One region of the Bacterioplanoides pacificum genome, then DNA from elsewhere that is predicted to be linked to it. Evidence: predicted binding sites of a transcription regulator. Region 1 holds the regulator's gene; the other holds the start of a gene.
What was found. The regulator FNR, encoded in region 1, switches genes on or off when oxygen is low (the NO sensors DNR and NnrR bind a similar motif). The targets are predictions, from matches to a motif close to TTGATNTANATCAA.

Region 1 (7,590 bases):
TAAACGGCATGTACCGGCAGGTAAATGGCTAAAGCGCAAAAGCCGACCAATAACAGACCAGCCAGGCCACTGATGTAATGTTCCGTTGTCATAGTGAGTCTCCTTTGTGAAGTCAGCGCAGATGACTGTATGACATATCCAAATCATTGTAAATGATAATTGATCTCATATGTGAAATTAATGCTTCTGTCGTTCCGGATCGGTTTCTTCGATCAGCTGGCGTAAAAAAGCAGGCAGGTGCGGGCTGAGCTGATTTAACCGTGTGGACGTGTGCTTAAAGCGTCGGCGTAACACAATCAGCCAGCGCCGGACGGCGGGGACTACACTGACCAGAATCGACAGCCCAATCAGAATGCTCAGCAGGCCAAATGGGATAGGCAATGGTGTGATCAGAATGCCGAGCAGCAACAGCAGTATACCCACAGTCAGTTTTGCACTACGCTTGATCATTCTTTGAAATTCACCGGCAAAATGCAGCATCCTGGCACGCCGTTATTGCGATTAAGTGACGCTGCCGGCCTGTTATTATTATCAGAAGACACATGACTGACCCTGTTAAAAAACCATTGCCTAAGCGTAGCCTGCTGATCACCCCGGAAGGGGAGCAACAGCTGCAACAGGAACATGACTATTTATGGCGTGAAGAACGTCCGCGTGTAACACAGCAGGTTTCTGATGCAGCCAAGCTGGGTGACCGCTCGGAAAATGCCGAATACATTTACGGTAAAAAGCGATTACGCCAGATTGATAGCCGGTTGCGCTTTTTGCGTAAACGGCTGGAAGCTCTGACCGTGATTGACCGTAAGCCTGCCAATCTGGAAAAGGTGTATTTTGGCGCCTGGATTGAACTGGAAGACGATGATGAACAGTTATACCGTTATCGTATCGTCGGTGAGGATGAAATTGACCTGAAGCGTGGCTATATCAGCGTGGATGCTCCGCTGGCACGTGGCCTGATGGGTAAAACACTGGACGAAGAGGTTGAGGTACGCCTGCCAAAAGGGCTTGAAAGTTATTACATCGTTGCCGTTCATTATGATAAGCCTGACTGGGACAGCGGTCAGCCGGCAGGGCATCGTTGGGCAGATAATCACTGAGCGGCTTTAATGCTAACCAACCGTACGAAATATTAATCAGCTGCTAGTCTTACCTTCAGGAGGACGGTATGACAAAACAGCCGATGGTTTTTCTTTCGTGGTTACGGGCACTGCTGCTGTGCAGTACTGGCCTGGCTGGCTGGCCGCTTATGGCGGCTGAACAGCCAGCGGTCAGTCATGAAGCGTTGCTGGAACAGGTGTATAAAATGCCCGCCTGGGTCGACCAGGTGACCCGTGTATGTCCCTGGCAGTCGAATGAGGGACAGGGCTATGTACGGGTCGTGCGGACGGAACAGGGTGGCCGTCACCAGCTGTTTTTTCAGTGGATTCGTAAAGGCATGGCGGGCACACCAACGCAGGCGATTTCTACCGTGCAGGTTGAGGAACTGGCAGGTGAACTGGCCGTAAAAGTCGAATTGCCCAGAGCACAGTTACACGAGCAACATTGCCAGTTAAAAGCCCGGGCAGAAAACCTCACCAGTGAACGACGCTACATGTTGACCTTTTATTTAATCCGGCCAGGAGAATATAAGTTATCACTGGCCGGGTTATACAGTGTTGGCCCGGAATAATGCGTCGTTAGTCGACGTGTACCACATCCAGCAGGGTCTGGCGTATGCCCAGATGACTGCCTTGTTGTTTTTGCTCCAGATTGACAAAATCAAACAACGCTCCGTCGGCCAGTTGTGACGGTGCAACATTGCTGATCGCGGCAAAAATGTTTTCGCTGCGGCCAGGTTGTTCTTTATCCCAGGCGGCCAGCATCTGTTTAATGTTCTGGCGCTGCAGATTTTCCTGTGAACCACATAAATTACACGGAATAATCGGAAATTCTTTGGCTGTGGCAAAGGCTTCGATGTCTTTTTCTTTGCAATACGCCAGTGGCCGGATTAATACGTGTTTCTGGTCATCGCTCAGCAGCTTAGGCGGCATCGCTTTTAATTTACCGCCATGAAACATATTGAGGAACAGGGTTTCGATGATGTCGTCGCGGTGGTGGCCGAGGGCAATTTTGTTGGCACCAATTTTTTCGGCAAACCCATACAGGGTGCCACGCCGCAGGCGGGAGCATAAACCACAGGTGGTTTTACCTTCCGGGATGACCTCTTTTACCACGCTGTAGGTGTCTTTTTCGACGATGTGATACGGCACTCCCAGCTGTTCCAGATAGGCAGGCAGGATATGTTCAGGGAAACCGGGCTGTTTCTGGTCCATATTCACGGCGACCAGCTCAAACTTAACCGGAGCGCTTTTTTGCAGACTCATCAGGATGTCGAGCATGGTATAGGAGTCTTTACCACCCGACAGGCAGACCATGATTTTATCGCCATCCTGAATCATGTTGTAATCTTCGATGGCTTTGCCGACGTTACGGCGCAGGCGTTTCTGTAACTTATTAAAGTTGGTTTTCTGCTTGCGTTCCTGATCGCTGACAACCGGGCTGGCCGGTTCGTTGGCTTGGCGTGGGTCAAAAGTGGCAACGTCTTGCATGGCCGGAAACTGCTCCTGAAGGAAATGCGGGCCCGCAGGCCGGAGTTAAGCAGGGCTTTATAACAAAAAGCCAGGGTTCAGGGAACCTTCGCAAGCCGCCGGATTACATCTGGCGGGCATTGTCAGGCGACCCGGTTAACGCCTTCCACCAACAGCTGGTAGTTATTAATAAAGTGTTCGCAGCTGGCGCCCCTGCGCGGGTGATAAAAACGCTTCCATAACCGCGCCAGCAGTTCCCGGGTGCAGATTCCCATAGCGTTATACCTCGTAACGGTACCGAATGCCGTTCATCAGCCGGCTGAGTTCAGTCCCTGTATTGTTACCTTAGAATAGCCTGATTGGACTTGCGTAGTTTTTATTCAAAAAACAGCGCCAGAAAAACCAGTCGTCAAAAATATAACGCAGGTGCTGTGCCAGATAATGGAGAAAGAGGGGAAGAATGCCTTGATTAAACTGACATTTCCCTGAACAGGGAAATGTCAGTGGTACAGCTGTGGTTATTTGCTGTCGCTGTGACCACAGTCGTCGTCAGAAACCAGCCCGGCCAGCTGATTGAGGGTATCGATATCCTGCAGAATAATTTCTTTGCCCTGGGTTTCGATCAGGCCGTTTTTCTGGAAGCGGGTAAACACCCTGCTGATGGTTTCGACCGCCAGACCAAGATGATTACTGATATCGACCCGTGACATTGGCAGACGGAAGTGGGTCGCTGAAAAGCCACGGCGGGCATAACGGGTGGAAATATCCATCAGGAACGACGCCACCCGTTCTTCGGCATTCTTTTTACTCAGCAGCAACATCATGTTCTGGTCATGACGGATTTCTGTCCCCATAGTGCGCATCAGCTGTTTACGCAGGTCGGGCAGCTCATCGGCCAGTTCATCCAGCTGGGTCAGCGGAATTTCACACACGGTCGTGGTTTCCAGTGCTTTCGCTGACAGCGGATAAAAGTCATTGTTGTAACCCGCCAGGCCGACCAGTTCACTGGCCAGGTGGAATCCGGTGATCTGTTCTTCGCCGTTTGATGCCAGGGTGTAGGTTTTTAACGCACCGGTACGCACCGCAAATACTGACTGAAAGGGTTCGCCCTGCTGAAATAATAACTGACCTTTCTGGATCGGCCGGCCACGACGAATAATGTCGTCCAGGCGTTCCATGTCGTTATCGTTCAGCGACAGAGGCAAACACAGTGCATTCAGGGAGCAGGTCTGACAATGCGGCTGAGTGCCACGCAGTGGCGAAGGAGCGGTAGATGATTTCATACTAATATCCGGTGTGAGTACCCGGTGCGTTAACGCCAGGTCATTCGAAAACTGGCTCTATACTCCTAGTGACTGATGGATCTGTCAAGGACTGGTAACCACACCGAAGTAACTGTCCATAAGCCGTAGCCAATCAACAGCAGACCGGCCAGTTGCCGGGTGAGCTGATGGTTGAGCCAACGGCTCAGGGTGGCGGCGGCCAAACCTCCGGCCAGTAACGCGGGCAGAGTGCCGAGGCCAAAGGTCGCCATGGTTAAGGCGCCCAATAACGGGTCACCATTAGCGGCAACCCAGCTCAGGGTGCTGTAAATCAGACCACAGGGTAACCATCCCCATAACATACCGAGTCCAAAGCGTGCCGTCAGAGACGACTGCTGCAACAAACGTCCGGTCTGCGGTTGTAAAAAACGCCACAGATATTGCCCCAGCCGTTCGATACGGGTCAGCCAGCTGGCCCAGCGGGCGACGTAAAGTCCCATCAGTATCAGCATCACCCCCGCCAGTGAGCGTAATAGCAGCATCAGGCTGTCATGCAGTTGTTGCAGCCATAAGCCGGCAGCACCGACCAGTAAACCGGCAACGGCATAGGAGCTGATACGGCCACCATTAAACGCCAGCAGTGATGCCAGGCGGCGCTCTGGTAAGCTGCTGTTGCCGGTAGCGGCGGCGATGCCACCGCACATCACCAGGCAATGGCTGGCACCAAACAGACCAATCAGCAGGGCGGTCAGCAGTGATAACGGTTCATTCATAGTCGCAGGGGCGCTTAACAGCGTGGTTGTGTGTCATCGGTCGCCTGATCCGGCGCTTGTGGTTTTTCCGGTTCGTCATCGTCAAACAGGATCTTATGGGCCGGGGATTCCATATCATCGAACTGGCCACTGCGGACCGCCCAGAAAAAAATACCGATGGCGATGGCCAGTAACAGCAACGACAACGGAACCAGAACGTAAATAATATCCATGGATCAGGTCTCTTTAGCCAGGCGTCCGATACGGTTCAGGCGCAGGGCGTTAGTAACGACAATCAGCGAGCTGAGCGACATACCAATGGCGGCGGCCCAGGGAGGAACCAGACCGGCAGCTGCGATGGGCAAAGCGACCAGATTATACAGTAATGCCCAACCGATGTTCTGACGAATAATGCGACGCGTTGCCGCAGCACCGTCGATGGCGGCCAGCAGCACTTCCAGCCGGCCATTGGTGAGGACGGTATCGGCATTGGTTTTGGCCAGATCGGTGGCTTCATTCACCGCCAGGGAGACATCCGCTCCGGCCAGCACCGGCACATCGTTAATGCCGTCACCGGCCATCAGAATCCTTTCGCCTTGTTGTTGCCAGCTGACCACCTGTTGTAACTTCTGCTCCGGGCTGACCCCACAGGACAGTTCATCAATGCCCAGCTGTTGCGCAATACGTTGCCCGGAATGGCTTGGATCACCGGTCAGCAGTGCGGTTTTAATGCCGCGTTGCTGCAGTCCGGATACCAGCTTGGTGGCGGCTTTGCGTAATGAGTCATTCACCTGAATCCAGCCCAGCGGAGCGTGTTCGCTGGCCAGTAACAGCCACTGGCCACCATCGTCGCCGGGCGGTTGCAGGGGGGCTGGCCAGGCAAAGCCAGGATGACCGAGCTTCAGTAACTGACCGTCAATCCGGCCCTGAATGCCCTGGGCCGGAATTTGTTCAATATCGCTGGCGGCTTTTGCGCTAATGTGCTGAAACGCCTTGGCAATCGGATGACTGGCGTGTTGCTCCAGTCCGGCGGCCAGTTGCAGCAGGTGACTTTCGTCGTCACCCTGCAGCGGAATCACCTGTGACAGCGTCAGCCGGCCGAGCGTCAGGGTACCGGTTTTATCAAATACCACGCGGTCGATCTGTGGCAGGGTTTCCAGTACGTGACCTTTACTGATCAATAACCCGGCTTCACGCAACGAGGCGGTGGCGGCGGTCAGAGCGGTTGGCGTTGCCAGTGATAAGGCGCAGGGGCAGGTGACCACCAGGACGGACAAGGCAATAAAGAAGGCGTGCTCATCACCCTGCCAGGCCCAGAATGAAAATACGCTGGCGGAAATGATCAGCACAGCGGCAACGAAGTGGCTGGCGATTTTATCGGCCAGCAGCGCGGCTTTCGGTTTTTCCTGCTGCGCCCGGTCCATTAGTCTCATAATGGTCGAAAGTTGCGCTTCGGCACCGGTGGCGGTAACCCGCATCAGCATCGGGCTCTCAACATTAAAGGTACCGCCAATCAGGGTGTCGCCGGTTTGTTTGTCGACCGGCATATATTCGCCGGTGAGGGCGGCTTCATCGACCGAACTTTTGCCTGCGGTGACAATGCCGTCGGCGGGTATGGCGTGACCCGGGCGCAACCGCAGAATATCGCCGACGCAGATTTCTTCACTGCTGATGACCTGATCGTCGCCACCGTCGATAACCTTTACGGCCACATTCGGCAGCAGTGTCAGCAGATTATTACCGGCTTTACCCATGCGGTGGCGGGCGCGCATCTCCAGATAACGACCCAGCAACAGGAAGAAGGTAAACATACAGACGGAGTCGAAATACACTTCCGGGCCGCGGTTAAAGGTACTCCAGATGCTGGCGCCAAAGGCCAGCCAGATGGCCAGCGATACCGGCACATCCATCGTCAGATGGCGGGTTTTCAGATCACGGACAGCGGCGATAAAAAAGGGCCTGGCACTGAACAGCACCACTGGCAGAGTCAGAATCAGGGCGGCAAAGCGCATAAACACTTCGTACTGGGCGGCCATGCCAACGTACAACGGCACGGACAACATCATCACCTGCATCATACCGATGCCGGCAACGGCCAGGCGGCGAATGGCCTGTTTGCTTTCGCGGCTGCGCTGGGCTTCCTGTTCGGTGGCGGAGAAGGGGCTGGCGCGGTAGCCGAGACGGTAAATGGCTTCAATCAGGCTGGATACCGCGATATCGGCGTAATGCCAGCGCACCACCAGGCGGTGGTTGGACATATTTAATACGGCATTGTCGACCCCGGGCAGCTGATTGATTCTGTGCTCGATCAGCCAGGCACAGGCGGCACAGCTGATGCCGTCGATGATCAGGGTGGCTTCGGCCAGTTCGCCATCGCGGGCAACAAAGCTGCGTTGCAGGGCGTCGGAGTCGTATAACTTCAGGGTGTCGCGGGCGGTCAGGTCCTGGTCGTCACCGTCGGCCGGACTCAGTTCCGGCAGTTGAGTACGGTGTTTGTAATAATCCTTTAAACCGCTGGCGACGATGGTTTCGGCCACGGCTTTGCAGCCCGGACAACACATGGGACGAACCTGACCGTCGATTTCGGTGGCCCAGCGTTCGCCCTCACGGGTGGTTTCACCGCAGTGAAAACAGGATTGTTGTGTGCTCATTTGGCGTTCAGTGTTATCTCTCGGCCGGCTTCAATCAGCGGATAGGCGCGAATTCGCCAGCCTTGCTCCGGGCTGTCGAGCCAGATACGGCGGCGGCTGGGTAATTCGATGTCGTTGACGCCAGCGTAGCTGCCATCGAGCATACGCTGTAACAGTAAGGTAGCGTCCTGATCTTCCAGAGTTGGGTGAATCAGCTGCATGGTTAACGTGTTGGGGTATTCGTCGAGGTAGCCATCCAGCTCCAGGCGTACTTCGTCGGCGGTAAATATTGCGCTGGCGTTGATTTGTAAGCGCGCGGCTTTTTCATCGTGGGCTTTGTTTTCGGTAAAACTGACGCCGTCTTTATAATAACTGTCGC
Region 2 (7,590 bases), on a different contig from region 1:
GAAGATATGCTGATCACCCTCAGCAATCAGCTGCACATCCTGCGGCCAACCAGTCTGCACAGTGGATTATTTATCTACCTGGTACTGGATCGCCCAAATGCCAACCTGGCACTAGCCCGCCGAAAAGTGCTGGAAATAGAAAGCAATATTCAGATCTGATATTTATCGCCACGGAGGGCACTTTTGCGGAATTACGAATGAACCTTCACACTCTTGCGTTCGTCAGTCGTCCAAACGATCAGCAAAACGCACAACAATTACCGCGCTCAATCAGTGGCATTCTGGTACACGGCCGCAGCCGGAATAAAGACCACGGCATATCGTCCGTATTATGTTTCCATAAAGGTCAATATTTTCAGGCTCTGGAAGGACAACAACCAGCGTTACAAATGCTACTGGCTAACATCCGCCAAGATCCGCGCCACTCGCAAATACAACTGCTGCTGAATCGTCCGATCACTCAGCGGCTGCTTGACGATGGTGCGTTGCGACTGCTGTCTGGCAACGAATCCAGCACAACGCTGCAACAGTATCTGTGCCATCATTTCGGTCTGCAACACCCTCCAGCCAGCACAGTGGACAATTTACTCGAAGCAGTATTTGAGCAGCATGGCGCCAATCAACCACTGCAACAACCACTGCAACAACCACTGCAACAACAGACGCTGAAACTGAAACGCTGGCCAACTACCGGCCGTCTGCAGCCAGCACGTGAGCAACTGGAGCTGTATGCTTTGCTCAGCCGTGCACCATTGCACTATCGTGACGTATTGCGATGCAATCCTTTCAGCAACGAACAACAACTACGCCAAGAACTGCAACAGCTGCAACAGCAATCTTTACTGCGGCTGGGTGAACAACCGATCGCCAGCCCGACACGCAGCCGCTTTTTTTCCTCCCTTCGTCAATTTATTAACCGGTCCTTATCGAATGCAAGAACCTGACTACCGTAAACTGGTCATCGTAGGCGATGTTGGCAGTGGTAAAACACAGTTGATCAGTACACTCAGTGAGATAGACACCATCAATACCGATGTCACCTCCAGCATTGATATCGGCAAAGACACCACCACGGTTGGTATTGATTATGGTCGTATTCATCTCAACGGCAATCTCGCCCTCGGGCTGTATGGTGTTCCCGGACAAACACGTTATTCCTTTATATGGGAAACTGTAAAGCCGGGCACCTGGGGAATGATTTTATTACTGCACGCAGAGCAGGAATTTGATCCGTTATCATTTCAGCGCTGGCTGCAGTTTTTTGATGTCTCCGCCAATTCATTACCACTACTGGTCGCCATCTCTCATAGCGACCAGGTTAGTGATGAAGATTACCAGCGACTGCAACGAGCAATCAACGACCACCAGCAACAGAATGATTTATGCTTACCCGTGCTGCCGCTCAATTGTCGCGACCCGCACCAGGCTTTGTCCCTGTTAACTGTTATCAATACATTGGCCAACTAATATGAGCAGCAATATCCCCGCATGGGTACCCAGTGACATCGCCAAACATGCGTTTGTCAGTGAGCTGAAAAACAATCAACAATTACAACTACTGAACCTGGCTACCACCGATGGCTTTCGCGTGTGTCAGGTAGCGCGCCAGGGGTTAAATATTGAAGGCGATAAAATTGCCGCGGTTACCAGCTCCATTATGGCAATGAGTAACTCCGCTGCCAGGGCAGTATTTTCTGAAGACAGCCAGACCATTGATATTGAATCAAACTGCGGCAAAATTGTGATTGAAACCATCAGCAGTTCCCACGGGCAGCTGGTGATTACTTTGTGTTGTCAGCACGACTGTTCGCTGGCAACAGCACGATTTATTGCGCGCCGGCTACGACAAACTATTTTACAGGCTTTATAACCGCCTCAGAACATATAACCCAGACGCACAGTGCCAACAGCCAGGCTACTGAGGACACACAGAGAAGCGCTGATAAGTCCTTTTAACATGGCGGACCTCCGGTAAAAAAAGAGGCCACACCATACCCGAAAAAAGGACCTTGTCCAGCGCCGTTCAGGCGTTTTCGGGCTGGCCGAAAATGCGCTTCAGCGCACCGTTAATCCAGCTTTCCTCACGTTTCAGTACCTTTTTCACCACCGGCACGTAATCGGCGTCTTCCTGTTTAATATGCTGAATCAGCCAAGCCATCAGCGCGGTACGAATGCGACGTGCCACACCAAACGGATCGTGGCCGTTCAGCAGTGACTCTTCGTATTTCGCGATGCGATCTTCGAAGCGGCGATGCACCTGCTGATGCGCTTCCATCAACAGATAACCGGCCTGCTTCAGTAATTGTTCCTCAAAGGCAAAATGGTCCATGGTGTAGTCTTTCAGACGTTCCATCACATCAAACACCATGGTCACATCCTGCTGGGCGATGGCGTCGTTAATCTCGTTAATGTAATCCACAATACGGCGATGCTGGGAATCGATCACATCGATGCCGAGGTCGAGGTCGGCGGTCCAGTCGTAATGCTCCATACAACACAAGCTCCCTAAGTTTGGTGTTATTACTTATTTTTTTCTCAATACCAGAGGCGGGAGTTTAGGGGGTCGTGTCGGGCGGAAATTGACCCAGATCAATTCCTTATATTTTCAATGGTTATTTGCGTAAAAGTCAGCAGTTTTTATCAGGTTATTGGCATACTTTCACCCGCCCCAATAAACACTGGCGAATTGCGGGCATAAAAAAACCCATCCGAAGATGGGTTGTTTTATCAGCAGCCGGGCAAACTCAGTTCACTTTCGGATCCAGTTCACCGGACTGATAACGATCAAACATAGCGTCCAGAGACAAGGCTTTGATCTTAGAGGCATTACCGGCGGTGCCGAAAGCTTCGTAGCGGGCGATACAAATCTCGCTCATCGCTTTCACCGACGCCGTCAGGTATTTGCGCGGATCGAACTCAGCCGGGTTTTCCGCCAGGAAGCGACGAATCGCACCGGTCGATGCCAGACGCAGGTCGGTATCGATGTTGACTTTGCGTACACCAAATTTGATGCCTTCAACGATCTGCTCAACCGGCACACCGTAGGTTTCCGGAATCTCGCCACCGAATTCGTTGATGATTGCCAGCCACTCCTGCGGTACCGAAGAAGAACCGTGCATCACCAGGTGAGTATCCGGAATACGTTTGTGGATTTCTTTAATGCGGTCAATCGCCAGAATGTCACCGGTTGGTGGACGGGTGAATTTGTAAGCCCCGTGCGACGTGCCACAGGCAATTGCCAGCGCATCAACACCGGTTTGCTTGACGAAGTCAGCCGCTTCTTCCGGATCGGTTAACATCTGATCGTGAGTCAGCGTGCCTTCAGCGCCAACACCGTCTTCTTCACCAGCCTGGCCGGTTTCCAGCGAACCCAGCACACCCAGCTCACCCTCAACCGAGACACCACAACCGTGGGCCATTTCCACGGTACGTTTGGTAACGTCGACGTTGTATTCGTAGCTCATCGGGGTTTTGCCGTCTTCACCCAGAGAACCGTCCATCATGACCGAGCTGAAACCCAGCTGGATAGAACGCTGACAAACGGTAGGGGAAGCACCGTGATCCTGGTGCATACACACAGGAATATGCGGGAACTCTTCGATCGCCGCCAGAATCAGGTGACGCAGGAAAGGCGCACCGGCGTACTTGCGGGCACCAGCAGAAGCCTGAACAATCACCGGCGAATCAGTTTTGTCCGCCGCTTCCATGATGGCGCGCATCTGTTCCAGATTATTAACGTTGAAAGCTGGTACGCCGTAGCCAAATTCGGCAGCGTGGTCCAGCATCTGACGCATGCTGATCAGAGCCATGAAAAAAGTACCTTATCTGAGGTTAGTCAATTGGCCGCTATTCTAGCGGTTTCTGCCGCTTAGTAACAGGTGTGGCCAGCGACTAAAAAGCCGATGCCGACCTCTCGGTCGGCATCGGCTGATCAGTTATCCGGTACGCTGGATATTACTGCTTGGCACGTTGCTCCAGAATCGCAACCGCAGGCAGGGTTTTGCCTTCAACGAATTCCAGGAAGGCACCACCACCGGTAGAGATGTAAGAGACTTTATCGGCAATGTCGTACTTATCCACGGCAGCCAGTGTGTCACCACCACCGGCGATGGAGAAGCCGTCGGAATCGGCAATAGCCAGCGACAGGGCTTTAGTGCCTTCACCAAACTGGTCGAATTCGAACACCCCCACCGGGCCATTCCAGATAATGGTTTTGGCTTCTTTTAATTGCTCAGCCAGGGCTTTGGCAGAATCCGGGCCGATATCAAAGATCATATCGTCTTCAGCAACATCGTCTGCCGATTTCAGCGTCGCTTCAGCCGTTTCGGAGAATTCTTTACCACACACCACATCGGTCGGAACCGGAATAGACACCTTGTCCATCAGAGCTTTGGCGTTTGCAATCAGGTCGTTTTCACACAGAGACTTACCTACCGGCTTGCCTGCCGCCGCCAGGAACGTATTGGCGATACCACCACCGACGATGATCTGGTCACATACGTCAGACAGGCTTTCCAGCACTTCCAGCTTGGTCGACACTTTGGAGCCACCAACAATCGCCACCAGCGGACGAGCGGGGTTATCCAGCGCTTTGCCTAACGCCTCCAGCTCAGCAGCCAGCAGAGGTCCGGCACAGGCAACCGGGGCGAATTTAGCAACACCGTGAGTCGACGCCTGGGCGCGGTGAGCGGTACCAAAAGCGTCCATCACAAACACGTCACACAGCTGGGCGTACGCTTGTGCCAGTTCATCAGTGTCTTTCTTTTCACCCGGGTTAAAACGCACGTTTTCCAGCAACACCAGCTCGCCTTCCGCGACCTCAACACCGGCGTTAAAGTCTTTCACTACTTCGACGTTGCGACCCAGCAGACCCGCCAGGTGATCAGCCACCGGCTGCATCGAGAATTTCTCCTCGTACTCGCCTTCGGTCGGGCGACCCAGATGAGACATAACAATGACCTTGGCACCGGCTGCCAGCGCGTGCTGGATGGTTGGCAACGAGGCCCGGATACGTGCATCCGATGTTACTTTGCCGTCTTTTACCGGTACGTTTAAGTCTTCACGAATCAGAACCCGTTTACCTTTCAGATCCAGATCGGTCATTTTTAAAACAGTCATGGTCTCTCCCGCTGTTATTACCCGTTGAGCCCTGCCAGCTGGCCAGCCGGGCGAACAAAAGGCGGCATTATAGCAGCAACAATAACCGCTTAAAGCTGTTTTAAAATGAGAAGTTTATCACTGGTGAACTCGGGTTTGAGCCATTAGACTTTACCCTTTGCTGGCCGGCCTACGGCACAGCTTCCTGCTTACGACATTAAGGAATGATAATGCGCAATCTGTTTACTTCCGTGCTGTTCTCCGCCACAGCACTGTTAGCCGGCCAGGCACAGGCTGGTGATATTAAGGTGCTGAGCGCCGTGGTAAAAGACAAATCCATCGATGGCGCTCAGGTGACCTGGCAGCGTAACGGTGAAGGTTCACAACAGGCGGTGACCGCCGCCGACGGCAGCGCTACGGTACCCGCCAGCCTGACCGACGATGCTGACACCACCATGATCATCAATAAGCCGGGGTATTCCACCCTGGTGGTGAAGTGCCCGTGTGATAACTTCACCTACGCGTTATCGCCGGTAATGCAGAATCTGGATGGCCTGCGGGCGGTATTAACCTGGGGCGAAACGCCACGCGACCTGGATTCTCACCTGACCTTCCCCAACAACCACGTGTTTTACGTTGAGAAAAACGGTGACAACGCCAACCTGGACGTCGATGACACCACCAGCTTTGGCCCTGAAACCATCACCATTGAACAGAAGTACGATGGTCAGCGTTATGTGTATGCGGTGCACGACTTCACTAACGGCTCCGGTAATCGCAAAGATTCCAAAGAGATGGGCTTCAGCAACGCCCGGGTAGAAGTGTATGTCGGCCAGACTCTGATTCGGACTTACCGCGTCCAGCCGGATACCACCGCCACCAGCTGGGTGGTATTTGGTATTGATGAAAACGGCGCATTCCACGATATCAACCAGTACCTGAGCCTCAGCCGTGAGGGTCTGGCCAGCCATATGGACAGCCTGATTGCCGCCGACTCCTTCGAGAATCACTCGCTGGTAACACCGGCAATCAAAAAAGAAGCGAAGCGCATCAATACCCGGGGCGAATCTCTGTACCACGAAAAACGCCTGGAAGATGCCATGTACAAGTTCCAGGATGCCATCAACCTGTATCCGTCTTACGGCCAGGCTTACAGCAATCTGGGTCTGACTTACCAGAAACTGAACCGCACCGCCGAAGCGCTGTGGGCTAACCGTAAAGCCATTGAACTGGCCAGCGGTAAAAACAAAAACCGGGTTCAGGCCAGCAGCTATTACAACATTGCCCGTATCTACGAAGGTAATGGCCAATGGCAGGACGCGCTGGATAACTTCAATAAAGCCAAAGCGCTGCGCCAGCACAGTGCTTACGACAAAGGCATTCAGCGCATGCAGGAAAAACTGCAATAAGTGCTGCGTTACCCGGCGGTGTTCTGCCGTCGGGTGATTCCTGTCTTTTCTCCCCTCAACAGGAGCCGTTATGAAATCAGCGCGCTTATTTTTATCACGTTTTGGCCTGTTATCCTGCCTTTGTCTGCCGTTAGTGGCACAGGCCGCCGGGCCGGAAAAAGTCGCCACTTTAAAGCGCGATTTATGGCCTTACCCGATCAGCAGCAGTGAACAGTTTGATCGTGCTTCCAATGCCGAAATTCAGATGTTAACCCTGGTTATCAGCCAGACCGCACTGCAGCAGGAAGCGGATATAAAAGCCTTTACCGGATTAAAGAAGATTAACCCGGCACAGGTGCAACACTGGTTAACCAGCACCCGGCAGCGGCTGCTGAATAATCATCGACAAGCCTGCCACAGCCTGGACGCCGGTTCCTGCGCAACCGACTGGCCGGCGTTGCAACAACTCAGTCAAAAACAACTGCAACAACAGTTACCCGCCGGGTTGGCCGAATGGGCACAACACAGCCGTAAATTTCATCAGCGTTATTTATACGAACAGGTGCGTTTAGCCGCCTTGTTTCCGCGTATCAGCAGTGAAATTGAGGTATTTTCTGAGCAGGAAGTCAGCGGTTTTGAATTAAACGATGGTGAGTTTTTATTAACCTACGATGATGGCCCATCGGCGAAACGCAGCGCACCCTTAACTCAGGCGCTGAATCAGCTGAATATTCACGCCTTCTTTTTTGTGCTGGGTGAAAATCTGGAGAAAGTAAAACCGCCCAAAGCACTCTATAAAGATCAGTGTCTGGCGTCTCACGGTTATCAGCATAAAAGCCATCAGAAATGGGAAAACTGGCAACAGTCACTGGCCGATACCCGCACGCAGTTAAACGCCTATCAGCCCGGCCCTTATTGGTTCCGGCCGCCGTATGGCCAGCGTCAGCCAGCGTTGTTAACCGATCTGCAGCAACAGCAGGAAAAGCTGATGTTATGGAATATCGACAGCCAGGACTGGAACCGTAAGTTAACCGATCAGCAGGTGGCCGACCGGGTAACCACGCTGATGTTGTTATGGCGCCGTGGCATTATCCTGTACCACGAT

Region 2: the regulator FNR is predicted to act here: its motif matches at 2,580-2,593, upstream of ACFOMG_RS00850 (bacteriohemerythrin).

The regions. Positions count from the first base shown of each region.
Region 1 covers NZ_JBHRYB010000005.1:375,972-383,561, forward strand. The annotation lists gene ACFOMG_RS06345 (PGPGW domain-containing protein) at 178-450, opposite strand; gene greB (transcription elongation factor GreB) at 543-1,097, shown strand; gene ACFOMG_RS06355 (hypothetical protein) at 1,166-1,669, shown strand; gene ttcA (tRNA 2-thiocytidine(32) synthetase TtcA) at 1,677-2,588, opposite strand; gene ACFOMG_RS06365 (hypothetical protein) at 2,711-2,842, opposite strand; gene fnr (fumarate/nitrate reduction transcriptional regulator Fnr) at 3,086-3,850, opposite strand; gene ACFOMG_RS06375 (sulfite exporter TauE/SafE family protein) at 3,916-4,602, opposite strand; gene ccoS (cbb3-type cytochrome oxidase assembly protein CcoS) at 4,617-4,814, opposite strand; gene ACFOMG_RS06385 (heavy metal translocating P-type ATPase) at 4,818-7,232, opposite strand; gene ACFOMG_RS06390 (FixH family protein) at 7,229-7,590, opposite strand, start outside.
Region 2 covers NZ_JBHRYB010000001.1:159,455-167,044, reverse strand. The annotation lists gene ACFOMG_RS00870 (hypothetical protein) at 1-159, shown strand, start outside; gene ACFOMG_RS00865 (BLUF domain-containing protein) at 198-944, shown strand; gene ACFOMG_RS00860 (GTP-binding protein) at 931-1,467, shown strand; gene ACFOMG_RS00855 (hypothetical protein) at 1,469-1,870, shown strand; gene ACFOMG_RS00850 (bacteriohemerythrin) at 2,024-2,491, opposite strand; gene fba (class II fructose-bisphosphate aldolase) at 2,745-3,809, opposite strand; gene ACFOMG_RS00840 (phosphoglycerate kinase) at 3,955-5,118, opposite strand; gene ACFOMG_RS00835 (tetratricopeptide repeat protein) at 5,328-6,506, shown strand; gene ACFOMG_RS00830 (polysaccharide deacetylase family protein) at 6,577-7,590, shown strand, end outside.